DNA from 3 places in the Streptomyces sp. NPDC041784 genome. Region 3 is predicted to be linked to each of the others. Evidence: riboswitches for the same ligand, from Rfam matches in the RefSeq annotation. Region 3 holds a riboswitch; each other region holds the start of a gene.

The links. Region 3 has a riboswitch for S-adenosylmethionine ahead of ACZ6D7_RS05280 (aminotransferase class V-fold PLP-dependent enzyme). Riboswitches for the same ligand answer to the same signal wherever they lie in the genome.
Region 1: linked by a shared signal. The riboswitch ahead of thrC (threonine synthase) and the one ahead of ACZ6D7_RS05280 (aminotransferase class V-fold PLP-dependent enzyme) in region 3 are both predicted to bind S-adenosylmethionine.
Region 2: linked by a shared signal. The riboswitch ahead of ACZ6D7_RS09175 (amino acid ABC transporter permease) and the one ahead of ACZ6D7_RS05280 (aminotransferase class V-fold PLP-dependent enzyme) in region 3 are both predicted to bind S-adenosylmethionine.

The regions. Positions count from the first base shown of each region.
Region 1 covers NZ_JBVJAB010000071.1:2,091-12,058, forward strand. Annotated here, with positions in the region: gene ACZ6D7_RS47160 (cold-shock protein) at 1-190, opposite strand, end outside; gene ACZ6D7_RS47165 (MoaD/ThiS family protein) at 654-929, opposite strand; gene thrC (threonine synthase) at 926-2,221, opposite strand; SAM riboswitch class I at 2,240-2,386, opposite strand; gene ACZ6D7_RS47175 (glucosyl-3-phosphoglycerate synthase) at 2,567-3,511, shown strand; gene ACZ6D7_RS47180 (alpha,alpha-trehalose-phosphate synthase (UDP-forming)) at 3,617-5,098, shown strand; gene otsB (trehalose-phosphatase) at 5,086-5,958, opposite strand; gene ACZ6D7_RS47190 (DUF3263 domain-containing protein) at 6,068-6,298, opposite strand; gene ACZ6D7_RS47195 (ABC transporter substrate-binding protein) at 6,334-7,557, opposite strand; gene ACZ6D7_RS47200 (ROK family protein) at 7,840-8,781, shown strand; gene nagA (N-acetylglucosamine-6-phosphate deacetylase) at 8,781-9,968, shown strand, end outside.
Region 2 covers NZ_JBVJAB010000003.1:561,561-571,528, forward strand. Annotated here, with positions in the region: gene ACZ6D7_RS09135 (serine hydrolase domain-containing protein) at 1-375, shown strand, start outside; partial or broken gene ACZ6D7_RS09140 (SbtR family transcriptional regulator) at 410-727, opposite strand; tRNA gene ACZ6D7_RS09145 (tRNA-Pro) at 893-966, shown strand; gene ACZ6D7_RS09150 (TetR family transcriptional regulator) at 1,094-1,732, opposite strand; gene ACZ6D7_RS09155 (class II aldolase/adducin family protein) at 1,790-2,473, shown strand; gene ACZ6D7_RS09160 (carbohydrate kinase family protein) at 2,473-3,402, shown strand; gene ACZ6D7_RS09165 (putative leader peptide) at 3,541-3,663, shown strand; gene ACZ6D7_RS09170 (glutathione S-transferase C-terminal domain-containing protein) at 3,807-4,724, shown strand; SAM riboswitch class IV at 4,791-4,914, shown strand; gene ACZ6D7_RS09175 (amino acid ABC transporter permease) at 5,275-6,252, shown strand; gene ACZ6D7_RS09180 (amino acid ABC transporter ATP-binding protein) at 6,249-7,025, shown strand; gene ACZ6D7_RS09185 (ABC transporter substrate-binding protein) at 7,094-8,119, shown strand; gene ACZ6D7_RS09190 (putative leader peptide) at 8,179-8,310, shown strand; gene ACZ6D7_RS09195 (LLM class flavin-dependent oxidoreductase) at 8,386-9,588, shown strand; gene ACZ6D7_RS09200 (NtaA/DmoA family FMN-dependent monooxygenase) at 9,611-9,968, shown strand, end outside.
Region 3 covers NZ_JBVJAB010000002.1:349,465-359,432, forward strand. Annotated here, with positions in the region: gene ACZ6D7_RS05250 (C40 family peptidase) at 1-172, opposite strand, end outside; gene ACZ6D7_RS05255 (C40 family peptidase) at 407-1,447, opposite strand; gene ACZ6D7_RS05260 (NYN domain-containing protein) at 1,661-3,004, opposite strand; gene ACZ6D7_RS05265 (hypothetical protein) at 3,043-3,282, opposite strand; gene ACZ6D7_RS05270 (rhomboid family intramembrane serine protease) at 3,452-4,180, shown strand; gene ACZ6D7_RS05275 (Lrp/AsnC family transcriptional regulator) at 4,177-4,458, shown strand; gene ACZ6D7_RS05280 (aminotransferase class V-fold PLP-dependent enzyme) at 4,498-5,859, opposite strand; SAM riboswitch class IV at 6,038-6,154, opposite strand; gene trpD (anthranilate phosphoribosyltransferase) at 6,230-7,294, opposite strand; gene qcrB (cytochrome bc1 complex cytochrome b subunit) at 7,435-9,072, opposite strand; gene qcrA (cytochrome bc1 complex Rieske iron-sulfur subunit) at 9,069-9,968, opposite strand, start outside.

The DNA of each region.
Region 1 (9,968 bases), on a different contig from region 3:
GGACCATGTCCGCCTGCGGCCCCTTCTGGCCCTGCGAGATCTCGAAATCGACCCGCTGACCCTCTTCCAGGGTGCGGTATCCGTCCATCTGGATCGCGCTGTAGTGGACGAAAACATCCGCACCACCGTCGACCGCGATGAAGCCGTACCCCTTCTCCGCGTTGAACCATTTGACGGTGCCCTGAGCCATGCCTAACTCCCCTATTACTGGCCCTTGCACAGATCCACACTTCGTGGATCCGGGTCAGACCTCACCCCCCAGCTGGTTGGGGGCGTGCGCCGGAACGCGTCGACCGCGGCCGAATGTATCTGTCCAACTGCCCTCTGCAACAGGTCACTTGGACGAGAATTCTGGACGCACACGATCCGGAATGTGGCGAGAATTCGCCAGAATTCAGGGCAAGTCGGGCCCCGCAAATGCCACAAAAGCCACGAAAGAGGCGCACACTTTGGCTGCTTCTTATCGGGCTCAAGGCAGAAATCAAAGACTCCGGATCAGGGTTTCGCGACCCGGTTCCCCAACTGTACCGCGCTCAATCACACTGAATTGCCCCCTCCGCTTCTCTCACGGAGGGGGCAATTCGATGAACACTCGGTAATCACTGTTACCGACGGTTACTACCGGTGGGTACTGAACGACGGTCAACCACAGGTCAGCCGCCGGCGACGGCCGGGATGATCGAGACGCCGGCACCGTCCGGGGTCGCCGTCTCCAGCCCCTGCTCGAACCGCACGTCGTCGTCGTTCACGTACACGTTGACGAACCGGCGCAGCTTGCCCTGGTCGTCCAGGACGCGCGCGGCGATCCCGGTGTGGTTCTTCTCCAGGTCGGAGATGACCTCCCCGAGGGTCGCACCCTCGGCGGGCACCTCGGCCTTGCCGCCGGTGTAGGTGCGCAGGATGGTGGGGATGCGGACAGTGACGCTCATGCGAGGCCAGCCTCTCGGAAAGAGTCCAGGGTGGGGCGGATGGTCGCGGTGAGGCCGGTGCCGGCCACCGCGTCCAGGGTCTTCAGGCCGTCGCCGGTGTTCAGGACGACCGTGGTCTTCGTCGGGTCCAGCAGACCGTTCTCGATCAACTTGCGCGTGACCCCGACGGTCACCCCACCGGCCGTCTCCGCGAAGATCCCCTCGGTCCGCGCCAGCAGCTTGATCGCGTCCACGACCTGCTCGTCGTTCACGTCCTCCACGGCACCGCCCGTACGCCGCGCGATGTCGAGCACGTACGGACCGTCCGCCGGGTTGCCGATCGCCAGCGACTTGGCGATCGTGTTCGGCTTCTGGGGCCGTACGACGTCGTGGCCGGCCTTGAAGGCCACCGACACCGGCGAGCACCCCTCCGCCTGCGCACCGAAGATCTTGTACGGCCGGTCCTCGACCAGCCCCAGCTTGATCAGCTCCTGGAGCCCCTTGTCGATCTTCGTGAGCTGGGAGCCGGACGCGATCGGGACGACCAGCTGGTCCGGGAGCCGCCAGCCGAGCTGCTCGCAGATCTCGTACGCCAGGGTCTTGGACCCCTCCGCGTAGTACGGCCGCAGGTTGACGTTGACGAAGCCCCAGCCCTCGCCGGCCGGGTCGCCGATCAGCTCGGAGCAGAAACGGTTCACGTCGTCGTAGTTGCCCTCGATGCCGACGAGTTCGCCACCGTAGATCGCGGCCATGACGACCTTGCCCTGCTCCAGGTCGTGCGGGATGAACACGCAGGAGCGGAAACCGGCGCGGGCCGCGGCGGCGCCGACGGCACCGGCGAGGTTGCCGGTGGAGGAGCAGGACAGGGTGGTGAAGCCGAAGGCGCGGGCGGCCTCGATGGCCTGCGCGACGACACGGTCCTTGAAGGAGTGCGTCGGGTTGCCGGAGTCGTCCTTGACGTACAGCCCGCCGGTGACGCCCAGCTCACGCGCGAGGTTGTCGGCCTTGACGAGCTTGGTCCAGCCGGGGTTGATGTTCGGCTTGTCCGCCACGTCGGCCGGGACGGGCAGCAGCGGCGCGTAGCGCCAGATGTTCGCGGGTCCCGCCTCGATGCGCTTGCGCAGCTCCTCCGTGTCGTAGGAGGAGAAGTCGTACGCGATCTCGAGCGGGCCGAAACACTCCTCGCACGCGAAGACCGGGCCGAGGGGCACGCGGTGACCGCATTCGCGGCAGCTCAGCGCGGCGGCGGGGCCGAGGTCTACGGTGGATTCGGTAGTGCTGTCCGTGGTGCTTGCAACAGTCTGCGCAGCCATGTGAGGCGAGGCCCTTTCTCCTCATCTTCCTCACGACGCATCTCGCCGTGAGACGGATTTGGCACCTTCCCGAGCCGGGAGCCTCGCCACATCAATGTGACAAGACCGGCTGGAGGGTTGCCGGGGCTTCATCGGGCCGTATCCCTCTGCCCCTCTGGATGAGCGGTATGTAGTTGTTGAACTCGGCGAACAGCGGACGACCTCGGACATGCGATGGTCATCCGCGTTGTTCAAGACTGTAACCGAAGGCCAGGACAGTTGAGATAGTCGTCCGAACCGCGAGATGGATCACACGGTCACCCGCCGTGCACCCGGTGTGATCACGACAGTGAGGAGCCGCAGACTGTGCTGGAAGAAGTCGAGCGCTGGCTGACCACCCGCTCCTGGTCCGTGGCCGATCGTCCGCTGCACCGGATCCTGGCCGCGAAACGCGCCACCCATCAGTCGGTGTCCGTCGTCCTGCCCGCGCTGAACGAGGAGGAGACGGTCGGCGACATCGTCGCGGTCATCCGTCACGACCTCATGCAGCAGGTCCCGCTGGTCGACGAGATCGTCGTCGTCGACTCGGGGTCGACCGACCGTACCGCCGAGGTCGCGGCCGCGGCGGGCGCGCGGGTCGTCCACCGGGACACCATCCTGCCGCGCCTCCCGGCCGTGCCCGGCAAGGGCGAGGTGCTGTGGCGCTCCCTGCTCGTCACCACCGGGGACATCGTCTGTTTCATCGACGCCGACCTGAAGGAGTTCTCCTCCGACTTCGTCTCGGGCATCGTGGGCCCCCTGCTCACCGACCCCCAGGTGGACCTGGTCAAGGGCATGTACGACCGTCCGCTGGGCGGCGCGGCCGGCCAGGGCGGCCGGGTGACCGAGCTGATGGCCCGGCCGCTGCTCAACATGCACTGGCCGCAGCTGGCCGGGTTCGTCCAGCCGCTGGGCGGCGAGTACGCGGCCCGGCGCACCCTGCTGGAGCAGCTGCCGTTCCCGGTCGGGTACGGGGTCGAGCTGGGCATGCTGGTGGACGCCCTGCATCTGGTGGGCCTCGACGCGCTGGCCCAGGTCGACGTGGGGGTGCGCAAGCACCGCCACCAGGACGGCCAGGCGCTCGGCCGGATGGCGGCGGCGATCTACCGCACCGCCCAGCTCCGGCTGGCCCGCGGCCATCTCGTCCGTCCCTCCCTCACCCAGTTCGAGCGGGGCTCGGACGGTTTCGAACCACGCACCTACTCGGTGGACACGGAGGAACGGCCGCCGATGGCGGAGATCGCGGAGTACCAGTCGCGCAAGGTCGCGTAACACGGGCGTGGCGCCGTATACGGCCCGCGATACGGCCGGATATGGACCGTCCACACAGCGCGACCGTACGTTTGAGCGTTTCCGCGCCGGGCTAGGTTGAGGCGTATGGCTACCACGCACGAAGCTGCCGCTCGGGGTGCTCAGGTGCTGGTCGCGTCCAACCGCGGCCCGGTCTCGTACTCGCTCCGCGAGGACGGCTCGCTGGACCCGAAACGCGGAGGCGGTGGGCTGGTCTCCGGCCTGTCGGCCATCGGCCCGGACGCGGGCGCCCTCTGGGTCTGCTCCGCGCTCTCCGACGGCGACCGCGAGGCGGTCCGGCGCGGGGTCGGCGAGGAGGGCGTGCGGATGCTGCCCATTCCGGCCGACGTCCACGCGGACGCCTACAACGGCATCGCGAACTCGGTGCTCTGGTTCATCCACCACCTGCTGTACCAGACCCCGCTGGAGCCGGTCTTCGACACGGAGTTCCGGCGCCAGTGGGCGTCGTACGAGACGTACAACCGGGCCTTCGCGCAGGCGCTGGCGGAGGAGGCGGCGCCGGGCGCGGCGGTCCTGGTGCAGGACTACCACCTGTGCCTGGTCCCCGGGATGCTCCGGGAGCTCCGCCCCGACCTGCGCATCGGCCACTTCTCGCACACGCCGTGGGCGCCGGCGGACTACTTCGCCCTGCTGCCGCGGGACATCCGCGAGCAGCTGGTCCTGGGCATGCTCGGGGCGGACCGGCTGGGGTTCCTGACCCACCGGTGGAGTGATGCCTTCTCGTCCTGCGTCCAGGCCCTGGACCTCGACGTGGCCGCGCGGATGGCTCTGTCGGGGGTGCCGGAGTCGTTCCAGTACGTGCCCGGCTGGAAGGGCCCCGGCCACCGGACCTGGCTCGGCGTCCACGGCCTCGGGGCCGACGCCGACTTCCTGCGCGAGCGCTCGCACCGGCCGGACGTCGAGGAGCGGATGGCCGCCCTGCGCGAGGAGATCGGAGAGGGACGGAAGACGATCGTCCGGGTCGACCGGACCGAGCTGTCCAAGAACATCGTGCGCGGCCTGCTGGCCTACCGGCAGCTGCTCGACGACCACGAGGAGTGGCGCGAGCGGGTGGTCCATGTGGCCTTCGCCTACCCCTCCCGCCAGGATCTGGCCGTCTACCGCGACTACACGGCCGAGGTGCAGCGCCTGGCCACGGAGATCAACAAGACCTACGGCACCCCCGGCTGGACCCCGGTCGTCCTGCACGTGAAGGACGACTTCGCCCGCTCGCTCGCCGCCTACCGCCTCGCGGACGTGGCCCTGGTCAACCCCGTCCGGGACGGTATGAACCTGGTCGCCAAGGAGATCCCGGTGGTCTCCGACGAGGGCTGCGCGCTGGTGCTGTCCCGGGAGGCGGGGGCGTACTGGGAGCTCCGCGAGGACGCCCTCGTCGTCAATCCGTACGACGTGCTGGAGACCGCCCGTGCCCTGCACGAGGGTCTCACCATGAAGCCGGAGGAGCGGGCCGAGCGCACCAAGAGGCTGGCGGCGGCCGCGACCGCGCTGCCTCCGGCCCGGTGGTTCCTGGATCAGCTGGAGGCGCTCCGGGAGATTCAGCCCAGCTGACCGGCCAGCTCCCGCAGCAGCCGTACGACGCCGGCGGGCCCGTCGACGACGAGGTCCGCGCGGTCGGCCAGTTCGGTGACCTCCGTGCTGCCGCTGCACACCAGCAGGCCGGGGACGCCGTCGGAGCGGAGTTTGTCCACGGCGGCGAAGGCGGGGAGGTCGCCGAGGTCGTCGCCGGCGTAGAGGACCGACCGGGCGCCGGTCTCGCGGACGTGCTCCAGCAGGGCCACGCCCTTGTCCATGCCCGGCGGGCGCAGTTCCAGGACCATCCGGCCGGGCTCGACGATCAGCCCGTGCCGGGTGGCGAGGTCGGTGAGGGGCGCGCGCAGGGCGTCGAAGGCGGCCTGGGGGTCGGTGGCCCGGCGGGTGTGGACGGCGACGGCCCGGCCGCCCTTCTCCTCCACCCAGACGCCCGGCTCGCCGCCGGCCGCGTCGAGGATCCCCGGCAGTTCGGCGCGGACGGCGGCGACGCCCGGATGCGGGGGCGGGGCGGTGAGGGTGCCGGTCCGGGCGTCCCAGCGCTCGGCGCCGTAATGGCCGAGGACGGCGAGATGCTCCAGCCCCCGCGCCCCCGCGAACCCGCCGTTGCGTACGGCGACCTCGGCGGGCCGGCCGGTGACGACGGCGACGGCGGCGACCTTGGGGGCGAGTGCGGTGAGCGCGGCGAGGGCGTCGGGGTGGGCCCGTGCGTCCTCGGGGTTCGCGACGATGGGGGCGAGGGTGCCGTCGAAGTCGAGCCCGACGAGGGTGCGGGAGGGCCTGGCGAGGATCGCGCCGAGCCCCTCACGCCCGGCGGGGGTGGTGGGGACGGGGGTGGGGGTGGGTACGGGTTCCTCGGAGTGCGTCTCATGGATGCCCATACGCCGACGATATCCGCGGGGCACGGCGACCGGGGGGCGAGGCCACGGGACCGAGCCACACCGAGACCCCGTCGGCGGCTCGGCGGCTCGGCGGCTCGGCGCCTAGCGATCAGCGTTCGGCGCGGCGGGTCTCGCGGACCCTGCGCAGTCTGTTCACCGTCACCGGGTCGTGGGCCAGGGCGCGGGGGTCGTCGAGGAGGGCGTTGAGGAGTTGGTAGTAGCGGAGCGGGGAGAGGTCGAGTTCCTCGCGGATCGCACGCTCCTTCGCGCCGGGGCCGGGGAAGCCGCGTCGCTCCAGGGCGAGGACGGCGCGCTCCCTGTCCTCCAGCTGTTCCTGCATGCCCTGAACGGTAACCCCGGCCACCGACAGCCGACTCACTCCCCGGCGGCGCTCTCCGCGGTCGCGGCCGTCGTCTGGAGGTCGCCCAGCACCGTGGCCGGACTGCCGGACGGGGTCACGGCCCGGCCGATCTCCTTCTTGATCGCCGCGCTGACCTGCGCCCAGGAGGTCCGTCCGACCGGGTAGAGCTGGGAGAGCGGGAGTTCCTCCAGGAACGGCTGGAGGTCGGCGTCCTCCTTGGCCGTGCTCATGACCTGGGAGGCGGAGTTGGTGACCGGCAGCAGGTCGTACTCGCGGGAGAAGTCGAGCACGTTCTCCTCGCTGTAGACGAAGTCGAGGAAGTCGCCGATCTGATCGGCGTGCCCGTTCTTGCGGAAGGCCAGCATCCAGTCGGCGACGCCCATGGAGACCTTGGCGGGGCCGTCCACGCCGGGCATCGGCACCATGCCGAACTTCACGCCCTTCTTCGCGGCCGCCTTCATCAGGGACGGGTGGCCGTTGAGCATGCCGACGTCACCGTTGGTGAAGGCGGCGAAGGCGTCGGCGCGGTTGAGCTCGGCGGGTGCGACCGGTCCGGTCAGCCCCTTGCCGACCAGCTCGTTCTTCAGCCAGCCGAACGTGTCGACGTTCTCGGTGGAGTCGAGGCTGTAGCTGCTGACGGTCTGGTTGTAGCCGCCCCCACCGCTGAGCAGCCACTGCATGGTCTCGGCCTGCGCCTCCTCGGAGCCGAGCGGCAGCGCGTACGGGTACTTCACGCCGTCCTTCTTCAGCGCCGCCGCGTCCTTGGCGAGGTCGTCCCAGGTGGTCGGCGGGGTGAGGCCGGCCTGTTCGAAGAGGGTCTTGTTGTAGAAGAGCAGCCGGGTGGAGGAGGCGAACGGCATGCCGTACTGCACGCCCCGCACCTTGCCCGCGTCGGCGAGCTGGCCCACGAAGTCGGCCTGGACGGGGATGGAGAGCAGCTCGCCGGCCTTGTAGAGCTGGTCGGCGGCCGCGTAGTCGGCGTAGGCGCCGATCTGCGCCATGTCGGGCGCGTCGCCGGCGTCGACCATCTCCTTGACCTTGGCGTCGACGTCGTTCCAGGAGTAGACGGTCACCTCGACGGTGACGTTCGGGTGATCCTTCTCGTACGCCGCGACGAGCTTGTCCCAGTACTTCTCGGAGCTGTTGGCGGCGCTGTCGCCGTAGTCGGCCGCGACCAGTCTGAGGGTGACGTCGTCGGAGCCTCCGGTGAGTCCGCAACCGGAGAGGACCGCGGCCATGCCCAGTGCGGACACCCCCGCGATCGTCCCGCCGATCTTCCCCGCGACCGTTCCCGACTTTCCTGCCCGCGCCTGCACTGGCCTCTTCTCCCGACTGCTCACTGCGTCCGATTGTCCAATGGATGGACAAGTGATTGTTCATACCAATGGACCGCTATCCGGATTAAGGTCTACACCACCCGTGTGGACTAGACCTCTTTCGGCCCTCTTGGAGCGGGACCGTACCCCCAACCCGCGCAAGTGGACTAGACCTCTTGCGGGTAATCGGTCCACACTGTTCCCGTGAGACATGTCATCGCCCTCGACGTGGGCGGCACCGGGATGAAGGCCGCGCTGGTCGGGACCGACGGCACCCTGCTGCACGAGGACCGCCGGGCCACCGGCCGCGAGCGCGGCCCCGACGCGGTGGTCGCCGCCATCCTCGACTTCGCCGCCGACCTGCGCGCCCACGGCATCGACCTGCTCGGCGAGCCCGCGGCCGCGGCCGGCGTCGCGGTGCCCGGGATCGTCGACGAGACCCGGGGCGTCGCCGCCTACGCGGCCAACCTGGGCTGGCACGACGTCCCCCTGCGCGCGCTGCTCGCCGAACGGCTCGGCAGCCCCGTCGCACTCGGCCACGACGTGCGCACCGGCGGGCTCGCCGAGGGCCGGGTGGGCGCGGGCCGGGGTGCCGACCGGTTCCTGTTCGTGGCGCTGGGCACCGGCATCGCGGGCGCCATCGGGGTCGACGGCCGGGTGGAGGCGGGCGCGCACGGCTTCGCGGGCGAGATCGGCCACATCGTCGTACGGCCCGGCGGGGCCCCGTGTCCGTGCGGGCAGCACGGCTGTCTGGAGCGGTTCGCCTCGGCGGCGGCGGTGAGCGAGGCATGGGCGGCGGCCTGCGGGGATCCGGAGGCGGACGCCGCGGACTGCGCGAAGGCCGTCGCGTCCGGCGACCCGAACGCCGTCCGGATCTGGCGGAACGCCGTGGACGCGCTCGCCGACGGCCTGGTCACCGCGCTCACCCTGCTGGACCCGCGCACGCTCGTCATCGGTGGCGGGCTCGCGGAGGCGGGGGAAACCTTGTTCACACCGCTGCGGGACGCCGTCCGGCGGCGGATCACCTTCCAGAAACTGCCGACGATCGTGCCGGCGGCACTGGGCGACACGGCGGGCTGCCGAGGTGCGGGGCTCCTGGCCTGGGATCTCCTCGAGACGACTGACGGTATGGAGGTAACACCCTGATGGCCACCCCTCTAGGGGCGCGGGGAACTGCGCGCGACGCCACCCACGACCCGCGGCCCGCGGGCAAGGCGCCCCTCGTCCTCTCCGGCGCCCATGTGGTCCTGCCCGGCGGAACGGTCCGCGACGGCCAAGTGATCGTCGAGGGCACCCGCATCACCGGCACGGCCTCCGAGAACGCCCAGGTCATCGACGTGAGCGGCCACTGGTTGGTCCCCGGCTTCATCGACCTGCACAACCACGGCGGAGGCGGAGCGTCCTTCTCCGGTACGGCGGAGGACATCCAGCAGGCCATCCGGACACACCGCCGGCACGGCACCACCACCCTCGTCGCCTCCACCGTCACCGACGACATGGACTTCCTGGTGCGCCAGGCCGGTCTGCTGAGCGAGTTCACCGAGCAGGGCGACCTCGCCGGGATCCACTTCGAGGGCCCGTTCATCTCGCCGTGCCGCAAGGGCGCGCACTCCGAGGAGCTGCTGCGCGACCCGGACCCGGCGGACGTGCGCAAGCTGATCGACGCGGCGCGTGGCCGGGCCCGGATGGTCACCCTGGCGACCGAGCTGCCGGGCGGTCTGGACTCCGTACGGCTGCTGGCCGACCACGGGGTGATCGCGGCGGTGGGCCACACGGACGCGAGCTACGAGCAGACGGTTCAGGCCATCGAGGCCGGGGCGACGGTCGCCACCCATCTCTTCAACGCGATGCCCGCCCTCGGCCACCGCTCCCCCGGTCCCATCGCCGCCCTCCTGGAGGACGAGCGGGTCACGGTGGAGCTCATCAACGACGGCACCCATCTCCACCCGGCCGCCCTGGAGCTGGCGTTCCGTCACGCGGGCGCGGGCCGGGTCGCGTTCATCACCGACGCGATGGACGCGGCCGGCATCGGCGACGGCCGCTACATGCTCGGCCCGCTGGAGGTCGAGGTCAGCGAGGGCGTGGCCCGGCTGGTCGAGGGCGGCTCGATCGCCGGCTCCACCCTCACCCAGGACCGCGCGTTCAAGCGGGCGGTGACCGTCGACCGCCTCCCGGTCGAGGACGTCGTCGCCGCCCTCTCCACCAATCCGGCCCGCCTGCTGGGCATCTCCGACCGGGTCGGCTCCCTCGGCCCCGGCAAGGACGCCGACCTGGTCCTCCTGGACGAGAACTTCGACCTCAAGGGCGTGATGCGCCAAGGAGATTGGGTGGTC
Region 2 (9,968 bases), on a different contig from region 3:
GACATCTGCGACCTCGCCCGCTCCGGGCAGGGCATCGGATCGGGCGAACTGCTCTCACCGGCCTCCTTCCGCACCCAGCTGAACCCGGGCACGGTGGGCCTCGGCCGGCCGACGGCCACGTGTCCCGCCACGGTGTGCCTGCCGATGACCGAGGACTTCCACTTCGGTCTCGGCGTCCTCGTCAAGAACGGCTGGGTCGTGCAGAACCCGTCCTTCTTCGGCTACGCGGCCGTGATGGCGTACGAACCGCACAAGCGGCTGTCCATCGCGGTCTCCACGACGGTCGGACCGGACGCTCCCAACGGCAACACGGCCCAGACCGTCGTCGAGCGGATCGCAGAACTCCTGGACCCCGCCCACCCGTTGGCCGGCTGACCCGGTCTCCCGTCCGCGACGTCGGACGGCCCGCTCAACGCGCGGCGCGCACCCCGTCCAGGGCGATGCCCAGGACGCGGTCGCGCTGCGCGTCGTCGGTGAAGGCGGTCGCCGTGATGCCGGCGACCATCCGCAGCAGATCGCCGAAGTCCATGTCGGCCCGGGCGGCCCCGGCCCGCTGCGCCCGCTCGAACAGCGGGCCGCCCGCCGCGTACATCGATTCGCGGCATGCCTGGAAGATCTCCGTGCCGCCCTCCAGGGCCTCGCGCACCGCCCGCTTGGTGACCATGTAGCCCGCGAAGCGGTCCAGCCAGGAGGTGAGCGCCTCCCACGGCTCCAGCCCCGCGACCTCCACGGTGCTGTGCCTGGGCGCGGCCCTCGCCGCCCTCCTGGTCCCCGTACGGCGCGCCGCCCACCCCTCGGGCCCGGCCGCCCAGCAGGTCCCGACCGCCGCACCCGCCCACGTGCGGTAAGGTTTACCTGCGCGTTCCCGCAGCTCACCGCCGCGGCAGCGCGGCGGGACGTGGCGCAGCTTGGTAGCGCACTTGACTGGGGGTCAAGGGGTCGCAGGTTCAAATCCTGTCGTCCCGACTGGTGAGGTCACCAATCGGAAGCCGTTTTCCCGAGCCGTTTCCACGGCGCCGGGAAAGCGGCTTCCGGCGTTTTCCGCCCCTTGCGGGCCCCCTGCCGTCCCGGTGGCGCGCCCCGGCGGCCGACGTCAGTACCGCGCCACCACGTCCGCCAGATACCCGCGCAGCATCACCTTCGCCTCGTCGAGCAGCGCCGCGTCGCCGTTCGCGTCCCGGCGGAAGGCCTCCTGGGCGAGGGCGTCGGCCGCGAGGATCGCGGCGTGACAGGCCCGGGCGAGCGCCTCGTCGTCGCGGGCCACCTCCAGCGCCAGCAGCACCCGGCGGATCCCGTCGGCCATCCGGCGCTTGTGCTCGCGGTCGGCGGCCCGGGTGCGCTCGGTCAGCCCGCTGCCGAACCACAGGGCGCGGAAACCGTGTTCCGTCCGGTAGATCCCCGCGTACGCGTCGACGAGGACGCCCACCGGATCGTCCCAGCGCTCCTTCGTGGCGGCCTCCGCCAGGTCGTCCATCGCCCCTTCGAGGCGGGTGAACCAGCCCGCCGCCAGGGCGTCGATGATCGCGCCCCGGTCCGGCAGGTACTGGTACAGCGAGCCGACCGACACCCCCGCCTCGGCCGCGACCCGGGTCGTGGTGAGCGCCTCGACGCCGTCCTCCACCAGGATCCGCTCGGCAGCCTGGAGGAGCAGCGCCAGCCGCGCCCTGCTGCGCGCCTGCCGGGGTGTGCGGCGCAGGGAAGCGGCACCCGTTTCCGTGGTCGGCCGGTCCAAGAATCGTCTCCGAACGTGAACGTGACTTTGTTTCAGGTTTACGCTACCTTCGCGCCCATGACCGCCTCAAGCTCGGCGCTGAGCAGGGAACGGGCCGCCGTGGCGGACGTCTGCCGGCGCCTGGGGGCCGAGGGCCTCCTCATCGGCACGGCAGGGAACGTGAGCGTCCGTGTCGACGACCTGGTCGCCGTCACCGCGACCGGAGCGGTCCTCGCCGAACTGACGCCGGACCAGGTGACCGTGGTCGACCTCGACGGAAAGATCGTGGCCGGCACCCTGCGGCCCACCTCCGAACTGGACCTCCACCTCGGCGTCTACCACCGCTATGGCACCGGCGCCGTCGTCCACACCCACGCCCCGATGGCCACCGCGGTCTCCTGCGTGCTCGACGAACTGCCCTGCGTCCACTATCAGTTGCTCGCGCTGGGCGGCACCGTGCGGGTCGCGCCGTACGCCACCTTCGGCACCCCGGAACTCGCCGAGTCCGTCCTCGCCGCCCTCGACGGCCGTGGCGCCGCCCTGATGGCGAACCACGGCGCGGTCACCCACGCGACGACCCTCGGCAAGGCCGTCGAGCACGCCCTGCTCCTCGAATGGGCCTGCGGCGTCTACCAGCGCGCGGCCACCATGGGCCGGCCCCGCTTCCTCGACGAACAGCAGCAGCTCGCGGTGATCGAGGCCGCGATCGCCCGCGACTACGGCACCACCCACCCCGTACCACCCACGCAGGAGGGACAGTGATGAAGGTCTTCACGATGGGCGTGCACGTGCTGGACGTGCTGGTGCGGCCGGTGGAGGAGATACCCGAGGGCCAGGGCGCGACGCTCGTCGAGGACATCCGGATGACCGCCGCCGGAACGGCCGGCGGCACCGCCCTCACCCTCGCCAAGCTGGGCGCCGAGGTGCGCAGCGCGGGCGCCGTCGGCACCGACCCCACCGGCGACCTGCTCGTCCAACTGCTCGGCAGGGCGGGCATCGACACCGAGTTCCTCGTCCGCCGCACGGACACCGCCACCTCCGCGAGCGTTCTGCCCATCCGCCCCAACGGCGACCGGCCCTCGCTCCACCTGCTGGGCGCCAACATCACCTACGGCCTCGACGACGTCCCCTGGGACGCCCTCGCCCAGGCCACCCATCTGCACCTCGGCGGCCCCGAGCTGATCGGCGTCGACACCGCCACCCGCATCCTGTCGTACGCCAAGGAGCACGGCGTCGTCACCTCCGTCGACCTGCTCGCGCCGGGTGTCCTCGGCGGCTTCGAGCAGATCGAGGCGGCCCTGCCCCACATCGACCACTTCCTGCCCAACGAGGACCAGGTCCTCGGCTTCACCGGCGAGGACGACCTGCTCAAGGGGGCGCGCAAGCTCCTGGGCGCCGGGGCGGGCGTCGTCGCCGTCACGCGCGGCGGGGACGGCGCGCTCGTGGTGACCGCCGACGGCGCGGAACCGGTGCCCGCCTTCGTCGTCGACGTCGTCGACACCACCGGGTGCGGCGACGCGTTCTCCGCGGGCTATCTGCGGGGCGTGGGCCTCGGCCGTACGCCGAGCGACGCCGCCGTCCTCGGCAGCGCCGCCGCGGCGCTCGTCGCGCAGGGCCTCGGCAGCGACCACGGCGACTTCGACCTCGCCGCCGCCGACGCGTTCGCCGCGACGGCCACGTCCCACGCGTGAGATGACGCCGGAGGGGCGCGACGGCCGGCCGGAGTGAGGGAACCGCGGCCGCGGACTCACCTGGTGGACGCCCCCTTGACGACGGACGGGGGCCGATCGACACTCGGTACGGGAATCCTAGTGAACGGGTAGGGAATCATGGGACGACAGGAGCCTGCCACCGGCCGAGCGAGCCGTACGGCATGGTCGTCGCCCCTGCTCACCTCCCGCCGTCACATCGACCTGCAGCGCGTGTGCAGCGCGATCAGCCACCAGGGCTGAGCCGGACCCCTCCCGCGCCCACCGCCCCCGGCGGTGCCCCCTGGGCACCGCCGCCCGGCGCGCGCCGACGAGGTCCGCCTCCCACTCCGACGTCGCATCCGCCGCGCGCCGGTCCGCCGCGCGCGCCGCCCCCGGGGAGACTCATGTCCGTCACACCACCGGCCGCCCGGCTGTCCGTCCGCCCCGCCCCCGCCTTCCGGGGCCGCATCGGCCGCGACGCCCGCAGCGGCCACTACGCCGTACCGCGCCGCTACCGCCTGCACCTGTCACCGGCCGACCCCGACGGGCTGCGCATCGCCGTCACCCACAGCCTCCTCGGCCTGGACCGGTCCTGTCCGGTCACCTTCCTGCCCGCCGTCCCGGACCGTCCCGACGGCGGCCACTCCGCGCTGCGCCCGCTCTACGACGCCAGCGCCCACCGCTACACCGGACCGGCCGCCGCGCCCGTGCTCAGCGACGACTGGTCGGGCCGCATCGTCTCCACCCACGGGCCCGACATCGCCCGTGACCTTGCCGAGCTCAGCGAGACGGGGGTCCCCCCGGCCGAAGGCTGGGGGAGCTTCGGCGGCGGCCGGGCCATGCTGTACCCGTGCGGCGCCGAGTCGGAGATCGAGGCCGTCGAGCGAATGTGCGCCCAGGGCATCGAGGCGGCCGCGCAGCGCGCCGGGGCGGCCGACGCCGGGAACGCCGGGAACACGGAACGCGCCACCGCGCTCGACACCCTGCTTCACACGCTCGGCGTGCTGGACCAGGGGCTGAGTGTGCAGCCGTATCTGATCAGCGATCAGATCACCGCCGCCGACGTCGAGTTGTGGGTCGCTCTGGTCCAGCTGGACACCGTCCACCGCCATCATCTCGACGCGGCCGCGGTGCACCGCATCGCCGGCCACCCCGCCCTGTGGGCCTACGCCCGCCGTCTGGCCGGCCACCCGGCCTTCGGCGCCCACCTCGACCTCGACGGCATCGCCCGCCGCCACCACGCCCGTTGCCAGGGCCTGGAGGCCGCCGGTTCCGCCGTGCAGATCCTGGACTGGGCGGCGCACACCGCGCCCGTCCAGTAGCCGTTCCAGCCCGTGGACCGGCGTTGACATTCGCTCGGGCACCCGTCTTAACTTACGGCCCAGAACGGTCATGAGTGTCAGCGACAAGCCCTGGCTTGCTGACCGGCAACCCTCGCGCCGCGGTGGGGTGCCCCAGGTGACGACCGGACCGGATGCCGTTCCGGCAAGGACGATTCGGTAAGCGCGAGGGCCCCTTCGGGGGCCGCGACAGTGACGGAGAACCCCATGTACGCAGCTCTCAGGACGGCGCCCCGCCGCCTCCGGGGCTGCGTACGGCCGTCCGCCCAGCCCCTCGTCGCCGACCGCGCCGTCGATCTGCTCCGCGTGAACAGCGCACTGTGTACCGCACCGGGCCGTGCCCGCTGTCGGGGCTGAATCCTTCTCACCACCCTTCGCCCCGCCTCCGCGTTCCTGACGAACACCGCCCGATCGGTGTGCCGTTGACCGCCCCACCCCGGTTCCGTGTACACATCCGTGCGCCGTGCGCCTCACCACGGCCGCCACCACGGCTGTGCCCGTCCGGGGTACCCGACTCCCGCCGGAGCCCCTCATGAGTGAACCCCCAGGTGCCGTGACCCTCGCCGAAGCACCTGCCCTCGACACGCCGTCGGAGAAGCTCGCCGCCCAGCGAGTCCAGCCTCTGCGCCGGCCCGGACGGTGGATCGCCACCGCCGTCGCCCTGGTCCTTGTCGCGCAGTTCGTCCACGGCCTGGTCTCCAACCCCTTCTACCAATGGGACCGCTTCGGCTACTGGTTCCTGCGGCCAGTGATCCTCGACGGACTGCTGATCACCCTCGAAGTCGCCGCCTACAGCGCGGTGCTGGGCCTCGTCGGAGGCATCCTGCTCGCCCTCGCCCGGCTCTCCAGGAGCCCGGTGCTGCGCGCGGTCAGCTGGACCTACGTCTGGGCGCTGCGCTCCATCCCGCTGATCGTGGTGCTGCTCTTCCTCTACAACTTCAGCGCCCTGTACCAGACGCTGAGCCTGGGCGTCCCCTTCGGACCCGCCTTCTTCACCTTCGACGAGTCCCGGCTCGCCACCGACATGGCGATCGCCGTCGTCGGCCTCAGCCTCAACGAGGCCGCCTACGCCGCCGAGGTGGTCCGCGGCGGCATCCTCTCCGTCGACCAGGGCCAGCACGAGGCGGCCGCCGCCCTCGGCCTGCCCAAGGGCTACCAGTTCTGGAAGATCGTCTTCCCACAGGCCCTGCGCTCGATCACCCCGAACTACGTCAACCAGCTGATCGGCCTGATCAAGTCCACCTCGCTGGTCTTCTACGTGTCGCTGCTCGACCTGTTCGGCACCGCCCAGACCATGGGCGCCACCTACCCCGGCGACATCGTGCCGCTGCTCCTCGTGGTCACCGTCTGGTACCTGATCCTCACCAGCGTGGTGTCCGTCGTCCAGTTCTACGTCGAGCGGTACTACGCCCGGGGCGCCACCCGCTCCCTGCCGCCCACCCCGCTCCAGCAATTCCGCAGCGCCCTTGTCGAGTTCAGGCAGCGGCTGCGCAAGGAGGCCGCCGTATGACCACCGAGACCGCACCGGCCGCCGTCGAGGTCCACGACGTGCACAAGTGGTACGGCACCCACCGGGTGCTGGACGGGGTGAACCTCACCGTGCGGCCCGGCGAGGTCACCGTGATCCTCGGCCCGTCCGGCTCCGGGAAGTCCACCCTGCTGAGGGTCGTCAACCACCTGGAGAAGCCGGAGATCGGCTACGTCAGCATCAACGGCGAGCCGATCGGAGTCCGCCGGCACGGCGGCCGTCTGCGCGAGCTGAGCGAGCGGACCATCCTGACCCAGCGCAGCCGCATCGGCTTCGTCTTCCAGAACTTCAACCTCTTCCCGCACCTCACCGTGCTGGACAATGTCGCCGCCGCCCCCGTGGCCACCGGGAAGCTCAGCAGAGCCGCCGCCCAGGAACTCGCCCGCGAACTCCTCGGCCGCGTCGGCCTCGCCGACAAGGCCGGCGCCTACCCCCGGCAGTTGTCCGGCGGCCAGCAGCAGCGCGTCGCCATCGCCCGCGCCCTCGCGCTGCGCCCGGGCGTCATCCTCTTCGACGAGCCCACCTCGGCCCTCGACCCCGAACTCGTCGGCGAGGTCCTCGCGGTCATCAAGGACCTGGCGACCAGCGGCACCACCCTCGTCATCGTCACCCACGAGATCGGCTTCGCCCGCGAGGTCGCCGACCGGGTCGTCTTCATCGACGGCGGACGGATCGTCGAGCAGGGCCCGCCGGCCGAGGTTCTCGACCGACCGCAGCACGAGCGGACCCGGGACTTCCTCAGCAAGGTGCTCTGACACCGACGCGCCCCACGACTTCCCCCCACGCCACACCCTCACCACCCTCTGAGTCACAAAGGACGGCCATGTCTGCCCACTTCACCCGACGCAGCCTGATTCGCGGCATCACCGCGGCGACCGCGGTCGCCACCCTCGCCACCGGGCTCGCCGCCTGCGGTGGTGACAGCGAGGCCGCCACCACGGCCGACGGCGCCGCCGCAGGCAGCGTGACCATCGGCCGGGTGTCCAACGGTGCCGCCAAGGAGACCGTCCTGAAGGTCTCCGAGGTCAAGTCCATCAGCGCCGAACTGCCCGACGCGATCAAGAAGAGCGGCAAGCTGACCATCGGCATCGGCGCCCTGCCCTCCGGCTTCGCCCCGCTGGCGTACGTCGGCGACGACCAGAAGACCCTCACCGGGGCCGAGCCCGACCTCGGCCGCCTGGTGGCCGCGGTCCTCGGCCTGAAGCCCGAGACGAAGAACTTCACCTGGGAGAACCTCTTCGTCGGCATCGACAGCGGCAAGGTCGACGTCGCCTTCTCGAACGTCACCGACACCGAGGAGCGCAAGAAGAAGTACGAGTTCGCCTCCTACCGCCAGGACAACCTCGGCTGGGAGGTCAAGAAGTCCAACAAGTGGAACTTCGACGGCAACTACGAGAACCTCGCCGGACTGACCGTCACCGTCGGCTCCGGCACCAACCAGGAGAAGATCCTCCTGGAGTGGAAGAAGAAGCTGGAGTCCGAGGGCAAGAAGCTCACCGTCAAGTACTACCCGGACCGCAACGGCATCTACCTGGCGCTCGCCAGCGGCAAGATCGACGCGTTCTTCGGCCCCAACCCCGGGATCGCCTACAACGTCTCCCAGACCGCGGGCACGGCCAACGCCACCCGCAACGCGGGCACCTTCTCCGGCGCCGGCGAGACGCTCCAGGGCCTGATCGCCGCCACCGCCAAGAAGGACAGCGGCCTCGCCAAGCCGGTCGCGGACGCCATCAACCACCTGATCGAGAACGGGCAGTACGCCAAGTGGCTGGCGGCCTACAACCTCTCCAACGAGGCCGTCGCCAAGTCCGAGATCAACCCGCCCGGACTGCCGCTGGACAACTCCTGACCGACCGGCGCCCCGCCGGGAACACCCGGCGGGGCCCGGGCGTTGTGACTCATGACGAGATGGGACAGGCGCCGACGCGCGCCCGACAGGGGGAGGTGCCGGCCGTGACGCACACATTCCACGCCGTGCACCTGTCCTCCCGGCCTCACATAGACCTCCAGCGCGTGGCCGGCGCGCTCTGTTGCTCCTGACACCCGTTCCCCGAAGCGGCACCCCTTGACGCGGGTGACGTGCGCTCTCGTACGGACCTCCAGGAAGGCACCCTCGTGTCCTCGACCCCCTCCTCCCCGCTGCATCTCGCCGTCGCTCTGGACGGCACCGGCTGGCACCCCGCCTCCTGGCGCGAGCCCGTCGCCCGACCCCGTGAGCTGTTCACCGCCGGATACTGGGCCGATCTGGTCGCCGAGGCGGAGCGCGGACTGCTCGACTTCGTGACGATCGAGGACGGCCTCGGCCCGCAGTCCTCCCACTTCCTCGACCCGGACGACCGCACCGACCAGGTCCGCGGCCGCCTCGACGCCGTGCTGATCGCCTCCCGCGTCGCCCCGCTCACCCACCACATAGGCCTGGTGCCGACCGTGGTGGCCACGCACACCGAGCCGTTCCACCTCTCCAAGGCGATCGCCACCCTCGACTACGTGAGCACCGGCCGGGCCGGCCTGCGTGTCCAGATCACCGCCCGCCCCACCGAGGCCGCCCACTTCGGCCGCCGCACGATCCCCCGGATCGAGGCCTACGACTCCCCGGCCACCCAGGACCTGGTGACCGAGCTGTTCGACGAGGCGGCCGACTACGTCGAGGTCGTGCGCCGCCTCTGGGACAGCTGGGAGGACGACGCGGAGATCCGGGACGTCACCACGGGCCGCTTCATCGACCGCGACAAACTCCACTACATCGACTTCGAGGGCCGCCACTTCAGCGTCAAGGGGCCCTCCATCACCCCGCGCCCGCCGCAGGGCCAGCCCCTGGTCACCGCTCTGGCGCACGACACCGTCCCCTACCGGCTGGTGGCCCGCGCCACCGACATCGGCTATGTCACCCCGCACGACACCGGCCAGGCCCGTGCGATCGTCGCCGAGATCCGCGCCGAACAGGAGCGGGCGGGGCGGGCCGCGGAGCCGCTGCACGTCTTCGGCGACCTGGTGGTCTTCCTCGACGACGACCCGGCCGAGGCCGCCGCCCGGCGCGACCGCCTCGACGCCCTCGCCGGCGAGGAGTACCGCAGCGACGCCCGGATATTCGCCGGCTCGCCCGCCCAACTCGCCGATCTGCTCCAGGACTTCCGGGCGGCCGGACTGACCGGGTTCCGGCTGCGCCCCGCCGTCGCCGGCCATGACCTCCCGTCCATCACCCGGGGCCTCGTCCCCGAACTCCAGCGCCGTGGGGCCTTCCGCCGTGCCTACGAGGCCGACACCCTGCGCGGGCTGCTCGGCCTGAGCCGCCCCGCCAACCGCTACGCCGCAGCCTGAGCCGGACGGAGAGCCGACGACCATGAGCAAGCCCCAGAAGCAGATCCATCTCGCCGCGCACTTCCCCGGCGTCAACAACACCACCGTGTGGAGCGATCCGCGGGCCGGCAGCCATATCGAGTTCAGCTCCTTCGCCCACTTCGCGCGGACCGCCGAACGCGCCAAGTTCGACTTCCTCTTCCTCGCCGAGGGGCTGCGGCTGCGCGAACAGGGCGGCAGGATCTACGACCTGGACGTGGTCGGCCGCCCCGACACCTTCACGATCCTGGCCGCGCTCGCCGCCGTCACCGAGCGCCTCGGCCTGACCGGCACCATCAACTCCACCTTCAACGAGCCCTACGAGGTGGCCCGCCAGTTCGCCAGCCTCGACCACCTCTCCG
Region 3 (9,968 bases):
CCGCCTCCTCGTAGAGCCGGTCCACCTCGGCCCGGGTGTCGTCGTGCGGCGCGGCCGTGGCCGGTACCGCGGACAGGGCGCCGAGCGCGGCGGCCGCGGCGGACAGCACGGACAGGGCGCTGGTGGCGCCCCGGTCGAACCCGGACGGTGCAAGGCGGCGATGGGACCCCACGGGAAGCCGCGCTCCTTCCACTGGCTGACGAAACGCGGCAGACAGTAGCCCCGTGTCCAGGGGGTGACCAAAGACCTCGGGAGAGCACACACAGTGACGCCCCGCCGCTGACGCAGGTCACCGGCGGGGCGTGGGGTCACTTCGGGTCGTCGTAATTCGCCCGTTCGGGCGGTGTCGTGTCCTGATCTTGGAACGGACCCGTGGGGGTGAGGAACCCCGGTCGCGGGCTCCGGGTCAGACGCGGACGCCGAACATGAACGGGCCGCCGATGGTGGACATCGACTCGTACCGGACGACGGTGCCGGTGCGCGGCGCGTGGATGATCTGGCCGTTGCCGGCGTACAGGCCGACGTGGTGCAGGTCGTTGAAGAAGAAGACGAGGTCGCCGACCTGGAGCTGGCTGCTCGAGTAGATCTTCGTGCCTATGGTCGACTGCGACTCGGAGGTCCGCGGGATGCCGACGCCGGCCTGGGCGTAGGCCCAGGAGGTGAGGCCCGAGCAGTCGTAGGAGGACGGGCCGGTGGCGCCGTAGACGTACGGGGTGCCGAGCTTGGACTGGGCCGCGGCGAAGGCGGCGGCGGCGCGGCTGGAGGCGGACCCGGTGTCACCGAGGTCGACGCGCTCGGAGGAGGAGCGGTTGGCGCGGTCCTGCTCGGCGGCCAGCTCGGCCTTCTCCTCGGCGGTCAGGGAGTTGAGGAGCTTCTGCGCCTCGGCGAGCTTGCCCTGGACTTCCTTCTTCTTCTTGCCCAGCTCGGTCCGGGTGGAGGCGAGGTCCTTGAGCTTGTCGGAGGCCTCGGCGCGGTCCTGCGCGAGTTCGCGCTGCTTCTCCTGGATCTTCTTCAGCGCCTCGACCTGCTGGGCGCTGAGCTGGTCGGCGGTGGACGCCTTGTCCAGGTAGTCGTCGGGGTCCGACGACAGGAAGAGCTGGAGGGAGGCGTCGATGGTGCCGGTGCGGTACTGCGCGGCGGCCGCCAGGCCCATGGAGTCGCGCAGCTCGTTGAGCTCCTCCTGGCCGCGGGCGACGTCGTCCTGGATGGTGGAGATCTCCTTCTGGAGCTTCTCCTGCTTCTCCTTGGCCCCGTTGTACTTCTCGGTGGCCTGCTCCGCCTCCTCGTAGAGCTTGTCGACCTTCGTCTTCACCTCGTCCTTGCTGAGCTTCTCGCTCGGCGCCGCGTTGGCGGCCTGGGAGGACAGGACGACGGCAGCGGCGGCTGCGGTGGTCAGCACGGTCACGCGCGCGCGGCTCGGCTGCTTCGGTCGACGGTGGGACGCCACGGAGACGGGCTCCTTCTTTTGAGTGATCACCCGTGTGGAGGTTCGAGCACCAGACCTTAGTGACCTCGCCGTGATCAGTTCAAATCCCCAGGAGCAAAAATCACCTCACGCAACGCAGTTTTTTCACGTAACTCACGTGCGGTGACGCCGGATTGACACTACGTTGCGTGACGATCCGGGCCAATTCAGGCATTAAACCTGCAACTTCGACTTTCAGGACAGTCGCTTCAGAAGCACCGCGGAGGCCACCGGCCGGGCTCCCGCCTTGGCGACCCCGTCGGCCACCTCGCGGTCGGTCGAGGCGACGATCACCGGGCGGCCCGGCGGCTCGGCCCGCACCAGCTGGCGGATCAGTTCGTCGGCGGTCACACCCGGCTTGGAGAACAGCACCCGCACCCCGCGCGGCGGCGCCAGCAGCACCGGAGCGGCCAGTTCGGCTCCGTCGAAGACACAGGTGACCTCGGCGCCGGTCTGCGCCGCGAGCTGGGAGAGCTGCCCCAGCAGCCGCAGCCGCTGCTTCTCCAGCGGCATCTGCGGATAGCCGGTCTTGGTGACGTTGTAGCCGTCGACGACGAGATGCGCCTGGGGCAGCGCGAGCAACTGGTCGAGAATGGCCGGATCGTTCTCCGACAGGGCGCGCGCGGCGATGTCCTTGGGGGTCATACGTCCCGGTTCGACCGCGTCGACCGTCTCCGCGGGGCGCACGGACACCGGGGGCAGCGCCAGTTCGCGCCGCAGCCCCTGGGCCGCGTCGAGCACGGTGTCCAGCAGCAGCCGTACCCGCATGTCCTCGACGCTGCGCCCCTCGCGAGCAGCCCGCCGGGTGGCCTCCAGAGCCGCCTCCGCCTCGCCGAGGCGGGCCTTGAGCCGCCGGGTCTCGCTCTCGGCGGCGGAGACCTGGGTCTGCCCCTCGGCGCGTACGGCCTCGATCTCGCCCTGCACCTTGCGCAGGGCGGCCTCGCCGCGCTTGACGTCACTGAGGGCCGAACGCAGCTTGCGGTGAAGCGATTCCGCTTCCTTCTTCGCCGCGTCCAGCTCGGCGCGCAGCCGCCCGGTGTCCGCCCGGGTCTGCTCCCGGGTCCGCTCCAGTTCCTCGCGCAGCCGCTCCAGCTCGGCCCGGCTCTCCTCGTCGACGCGCTCGGCGTCCGCCCGCTGAGCCTCCTCGCCGGCCGCGGTCACCAGCTTCACCCAGCCGGTGGGCCGCAGTACGTAGGCCGCGGCCGCCACGTCGAGCGGGTCCGCGGCCGGGGTCGGCGAGCCGGAGTCGAGAGCGCCGGACAGCTCCGGCTGGGCTTCTCTGAACTTCTCGGCGATGCGCTGCCGGAACAGCGGATCGGTCTCCAGCGCGGCCGCCATCGCGTTGCCCGCGAACTTGGCCCGGCGATTCGGGGCGAACCGGGCGTACTGCCTGAGCTGCGCGGGCAGTTCACCGACGGTCAGCCCGCCGAACCCGTCGGAGACGATCTGCACGACCCGCCGGCGCACGCCGTCGGGCAGCGGACGGTCGAGCACCTCAGCGGCGCCGTCGCCCGGCCCCCCGCCTGCGCTCTCCACCATCCGTCACACCCCACAATGCCTGTGCGGGGCCGCCTCCGTCAGGAGTCGGCGCCCGGCCGATCCACGAGTTCCACCTGGTCCACGGCGTTGCACCAGCGGCACCGCACCGACTCGATGGTCTCACTGACGACCTCGCGCTCCTCCACCTTGGGCTCGCCCGCCAGGTCGAGGTGGATGTACTCGACGACCTTCGACGAGCGCGTCACGTCGAACCGGGTGAGGTTGCCGCAGAGGGTGCAGCGCCACCGCGTCGAGGCGGTCGGCAGGGGAACCGTCATGGTGACTGTCCGCTTCCTTCTAGTGTCGGTCGTGCGAGGGGGTCGCGCCGGAGGCTCCCCGCCGTGTGTGGCTCGTAACCCTACGGCCTGGCGGGTAGTCGCCGCCCATCCGTCCGCGGCGGCGAGGCGGTACGGGATGGTGCGTCCCGTTACGCCATGCTCTGTGTTCATGATCGGCAACTGGAGCGGACCCGTCGGCAGAGCGTTCCGGACGGCTCCGGTGACCCATGGGCTGATCGCCCTGTGCTCGGCGATCTTCGTGATCGGCCCGGCCGCGGGCATCAATCCCGCGTACGGCTCCGGCGACGGGCTGCTCGCCGCGCAGCGCGCCTACTTCCGCCGCTGGGGCGTGATCCCGGTGGAACTCTTCCAGGACTCCCCCGGGGCCGCCCTGACCCCGGCGACGGCCCTGTTCATCCACGGCAGCTGGGTGCACCTCCTGGGCAACATGCTCTTCCTGTACGTCTTCGGGGCGATGACCGAGGAACGGATGGGCCGCGTCCAGTTCACGCTGTTCTACGTCGGCTGCGGCTACCTCGCGCTGCTCGGGTACGCCGCCGCCCACGCCGAGTCGTCGTCCTCGCTGGTCGGGGCGTCGGGGGCGATCTCCGCGGTGCTGGGCGCGTTTCTGTACCTGTTCCCCCGGGCGCGGGTGACCAGTCTTCTGCCGTTCCTGTTCTTCCTGCCGCTGCGGTTCCCCGCCTGGGTCGTGCTGCCGTTCTGGGCGGCGCTCCAGTGGGTGGCGGCGGGGCGGGCGGCCCAGGGGCCCGGGGTGGCCTATCTGGCGCACCTGGTGGGCTTCGGGCTGGGCCTCGGCTACGCGTGGGCGCGCTTCGGCCGTACCACTAGAGTGAAGGCCGCCCCAGCTCCGGCTCCCGAGGGAGAGAACCAGCCGTGATCACCGCGATCGTCCTCATCAAGACCAGCGTGGACCGGATCCCCGAGATCGCCGAGCGGATCGCCTCGCTGGACAGTGTCAGCGAGGTCTTCTCCGTCACCGGGACCTACGACCTGATCGCCATGGTGCGGGTGAAGCGGCACGAGGACCTCGCCGAGGTGATCCCCGGCAGCATCAGCAAGATCCCCGGCGTGGAGGCGACGGACACCCACGTGGCGTTCCGGACGTACTCGCAGCACGACCTGGAGGCGGCGTTCGCGATCGGTCTGGACTCCTGACCGCCTGAACACCGAACACCGCCCCCGGCGGCGGACCGGCTAGACCGCCGGGACGCAGCGGCCGTTCTCCGTCCGGTACGTCCACCGCGCACCCTCGCTCACCAGGGCGCGTACGGCCGTGACGAAGCGGTCCACGTGCTCGTCGGGGGTGCCGGCGCCGAAGCTCACCCGGATGGCGTTGAGGGACTTCTCGCCCGGGGCGGCCTCGGGGGCGCCGCACTCGCCCTGGGCCTCGGGGGCGCCGCCCAGGAGGGTGCGGACCAGCGGGTGGGCGCAGAACAGGCCGTCGCGGACGCCGATGCCGTACTCGGCGGAGAGGGCGGCTGCGAAGTGGGAGCTGTTCCAGCCGTCGACGACGAAGGAGATCACCCCGACCCGGGGGGCGTCGTCGCCGAAGAGGGAGAGGATCCGGACCGCCGGGACCTCGGCGAGGCCCGTGCGCACCTTCTCGATCAGGTACCGCTCCCGCGCGACCAGCGTGTCGAAACCGGCCTCGGTGAGCGCCGTGCAGGCCGAGGCGATGGAGTAGGCGCCGATCACGTTCGGGGAGCCGGCCTCGTGGCGGGCCTCGCTCTCGTGCCACTCCACGTCCACTCCCCCGTCCTCGCGCCGGGTGACCCGGCGGCTCGCGCCGCCGCCCGCGAGGTACGGGTCGGCCTCGCGCAGCCAGTCGGCGCGGCCGGCCAGGACGCCGGAGCCGAAGGGGGCGTACAGCTTGTGGCCGGAGAAGGCGACCCAGTCGACGTCGAGGTCACGGACGGACACCGGGTGGTGAGGGGCCAGCTGGGCGGCGTCCAGGACGATCCGGGCACCGTGGGCGTGCGCGGCCGCCGCCAGCTCCCGTACCGGCCACAGCTCGCCGGTGACGTTGGAGGCGCCGGTCACGCAGACCAGGGCCGGGCCGTACGGGTCGCGGGCGGCGAGGGCGCGCTCCAGGGTCTCGACGGCCTGGCTCGGGGTGCGCGGGGCGTCGAGGTAGGTGACAGAAGCGTCCTGCCAGGGCAGCAGTGAGGCGTGGTGCTCGGTCTCGAAGACGAAGACCTGGCAGCCGGCGGGCAGGGCCTGGGCCAGCAGGTTGAGGGAGTCCGTCGTCGAGCGGGTGAAGACCAGTTGGTCGTCGGCGCGGCAGTCGAGGAACTCGGCGACGGTCCGGCGGGCGTTCTCGAAGAGGTCCGTGGAGAGCTGGGAGAGGTAGCCGGCGCCGCGGTGGACGCTGCCGTAGTACGGGGCGTAGGCCGCCACGTCGTCCCAGACGCGCTGGAGGGCGGGGGCGCTGGCCGCGTAGTCGAGGGCCGCGTAGGTGACCTCGCCGCCGGTGACGAGCGGGACGGTGACATCCCGGCCCAGAACGGGCAGCGGGGCACAAACGGTCTGGGCGGCGGCAGCGGTGGAGACGGACATGGCGAACTCCCGTGAGAGGCAAGGGGAAACCACCGTGCGAGCGGACGGCGCTCCAGCACGGAGGAAGGAAAGAAGGGATGCGGAGGCGGGGCTCTACGCCCTATCGCATTCGCTGACTCACGGAAGGCTCCTCGACGACCAGGACCCCTGGCCCCACACTCTCGAAAAGTGTGCGAGGGGTCCGCGCTTGCCGTGGACCTCACTGCCCACGACCTGGTCCTCACCCGGGGCACCCCGCCACGGACGGAGGGTTGCCGGACAGTCGGCCGGGGCCTCATGACTGTCACTCATGACCTGGTACAGGAACGTACGCGACGTGATCGTCGTCCCGCAACCCGTGTCCGGATCGCGGGACGACCATCGGGTCGTATCAGGCGTTGCTGGCCGCCACCCAGCGCTCCAGCGCCTGCCGGGCCGCACCCGAGTCGATGGCCTCGGCCGCTCTCGCCATCCCGGCGCCGATCTGCTCGGCCAGCGTCGCCCCGCCCGGGTCGAGGGCCACCAGGGCCGCCGCCGAGTTCAGCAGGACGGCGTCCCGGACGGGGCCCGGCTCGCCCTCCAGCAGCCGCCGCGCGACCTCCGCGTTGTACGACGGGTCCCCGCCGCGCAGGGCCTCCACCGGGACCAGCTCGATGCCGACGTCCCGGGGGTCGAAGGTCTCCTCGGTGACCTTCCCGTCGCGCACCACCCACACCCGGGAGGTGGCCGTGGTGGTCAGCTCGTCGAAGCCGTCGTCGCCGCGGAAGACGAGGGAGGAGTTGCCTCGCTCGGCGAAGACACCGGCGACGATGGGCGCCATGCGCGGGTCGGCGACTCCCACCGCCTGCGCCCGCACCTTCGCCGGGTTGGTCAGCGGGCCGAGCGCGTTGAACACCGTACGGATGCCCAACTGGCCGCGGGCTGCGCCCACATGACGCAGTGCCGGATGGAACTTGATGGCGAAGCAGAAGGTGATCCCGGCCTCCTCGGCCACCTCGGCCACCCGCTTCGGCGTCAGCTCCAGATTGACGCCCAGCTTCTCCAGGACGTCCGAGGCACCGGACGCGGAGGACGCGGCGCGGTTGCCGTGCTTGACGACCTTCGCGCCGGTGCCGGCCACGACGATCGACGACATCGTGGAGATGTTCACCGTCTTGGCGCCGTCGCCGCCCGTGCCGACGATGTCGACGGTCCGGCCCGGCACCTCGATCAGATTGGCGTGCTCGTACATCGTCCGCACGAGCCCGTTGATCTCCGCGACCGTCTCGCCCTTGGCCCGCAGCGCCACGGCGAACCCGGCGATCTGCGCGTCGGTCGCCTCGCCGCGCATCATCAGGTCCATCGCCCAGGCGGTGTCGTCCGCCGACAGGTCCTGGCCGGCCAGCAGGCCGTTCAGCAGGGCGGGCCAGGAACGGCCCGCCGCGGTGTCGCCTCCAGCGGGGGTCACAGCGCTCATAGCCGCTCCTGGGTGTGTACGTACGAGTAGGGACTCGCGGAAGAGTGTGATCCCACCCTATCCAGCCGGACGGCACGGCGAAGGGCCCCGTCCGAAGACCGGACGGGGCCCTTCACTCAAGGCGTGGCGACGCCTGGCGATCAGTGGTGGCCGTGGCCGCTCGTGATCTCCTTGTACTCCTCGACGGTCGGCTTCGGGATCTGCTGGTCCTCGCCGAAGTACGCGTCGCTGATCTTGGCGCGCAGCTTCTCGGAACCCTTCACCTTGCGCTCGACACCGTTCTCGTCGACGGTGGCACCGATCGCGGCCGGCTCGTACTGCTCGTGGGCCGTGAGCGTGAAGAGCTGCTCCTGGCTGAGCGGCTCGTGCACCTCGATGAACTCACCGTGCGGCAGACGCTTGATGGTGCCGGTCTCGCGACCGTGCAGCACCTTCTCGCGGTCCCGGCGCTGCAGGCCGAGGCAGATCCGCTTGGTGAGGATGTACGCGATGATCGGCCCGACGAAGAAGAAGATCCGGACGAACCAGGTGATCGCGTTGATCGACAGGTTGAAGTGCGTGGCCCACAGGTCGTTGCCGCCACCCACCAGCGTGATCATGTACATCGTGACCCAGGCGACGCCCAGCGCGGTACGGGTCGGCGCGTTGCGCGGCCGGTCCAGGATGTGGTGCTCGCGCTTGTCGCCGGTGATCCACGACTCGATGAACGGGTAGGCCGCCAGCGCCGCGAGGACGACACCGAACAGCAGCAGCGGGATGAACACGCCCAGGACCAGCGTGTGGCCCCAGATGTTGATCTCCCAGCCCGGCATGAAGCGGATCAGACCCTCGGCGAAGCCCATGTACCAGTCGGGCTGGGCGCCGGTGGACACCTGGTCCGGACGGTAGGGGCCCATCGCCCAGATCGGGTTGATCTGCGCGACCGCGGAGATGACCGCGATGACACCGAAGACCAGGAAGAAGAAGCCTCCGGCCTTGGCCATGTACACCGGCAGCAGCGGCATGCCGACGACGTTCTTGTTGCTCTTGCCGGGGCCCGCGAACTGCGTGTGCTTGTGGTAGAAGACCAGGATCAGGTGGCCCACGACCAGGCCGAGCATGATGCCCGGCAGCAGCAGGATGTGGACCGAGTAGAACCGCGCCACGAAGTCGTGGCCCGGGAACTCCCCGCCGAACAGGAACATCGAGATGTACGTGCCGACGATCGGCATCGACAGGATGGCGCCCTGGGTGAAGCGGACACCGGTGCCGGAGAGCAGGTCGTCCGGGAGCGAGTAACCGGTGAAACCGGTGAACATGCCCAGGACGAACAGCAGGAAGCCGAACAGCCAGTTGATCTCACGCGGCTTGCGGAACGCGCCCGTGAAGAACACGCGCATCATGTGCACGAACATGCCGGCGAGGAAGATCAGCGCCGCCCAGTGGTGGATCTGCCGGATGAGCAGACCGCCGCGCACGTCGAAGGAGATGTGCAGGGTCGAGCTGAACGCCTCGGACATCAGCTGTCCCTGGAGCGGGACGTAGCTGCCGTGGTACTCCACCTCGTTCATCGACGGGTGGAAGAACAGCGTCAGGTACACACCCGTGAGGATGATGATGATGAAGCTGTAGAGGCAGACCTCACCCAACATGAACGACCAGTGGTCGGGGAAGATCTTGCGCATGTTGGCCTTGGCGAGGGAGTAGATCCCCAGCCGGCCGTCGGCCCAGTCGGCGACCCGCTCGCCGGCCGGTGCCTTCCCGCGTTCGCGGGACTCGGTGTTCTCTGTGGTGCTCATCCGCGCTCCCAGAAAGCAGGACCGACGGGCTCTTCGAAGTCGCTGAGCGCCTCGAGGTAGCCCTCGTCGTTCACGCCGATGCGCAGCTGCGGCAGAGCGTGACCGGCCGGGCCGAAGATGACCTTGGCTCCGTCGGAGAGGTCGAAGGTGGACTGGTGGCAGGGGCACAGCACGTGGTGCGTCTGCTGCTCGTACAGCGAGATCGGGCAACCGACGTGGGTGCAGATCTTCGAGTACGCCACGATGCCCTCGTGCGACCACTCGAGCTCGCGCTGGTCCTTGATGTCGTCGGGCTGGAGCCGGACGATCATCAGGGCGGCCTTGGCGATCTCGTTCTGGAAGTTCTCGTCGTGCTCCTCCAGGCCCTCGGGCTTGGCGAAGGTGAGCGAACCGACGGCGACGTCCGCGGGACGCAGCGGCTCGTTCGTGTTCATGTTGACGAGCAGCTTGCCCTTGGCCCACAGCGTGTGGCGCAGCTTGTCCTCGGGCAGCGGGCCCAGGTCGCGCAGCAGCACGACACCGGAGAGCGGCACCAGGGTGAGCGCGCCGAACATCGTGGTGCGGATCAGCTTGCGACGGCCGATCGCCGACTCCTTGGCACCCGCCTTGAAGTCCGCGTGGACCTTGGCGCGCACCTCGGGGGGAGCCGCGATCGGGTGACGCTCGTCGGCGACCTCGACGTCGGACATCAGGGTGCGGGCCCAGTGGACCGCGCCGGCGCCGATGGTGAACAGCGCCGTGCCCAGCGTCAGACCCAGCGCGAAGTTCAGCGCGCTGAGGTGGCCGATCGGGAACACGAAGATCGACTTGTCGGCCGGGATCGTCACGAAGGACGCGATGAATCCGACGGTCGCGAGCATCGACAGCGTGAACAGGAAGGCGACCGCGCGCTCGGA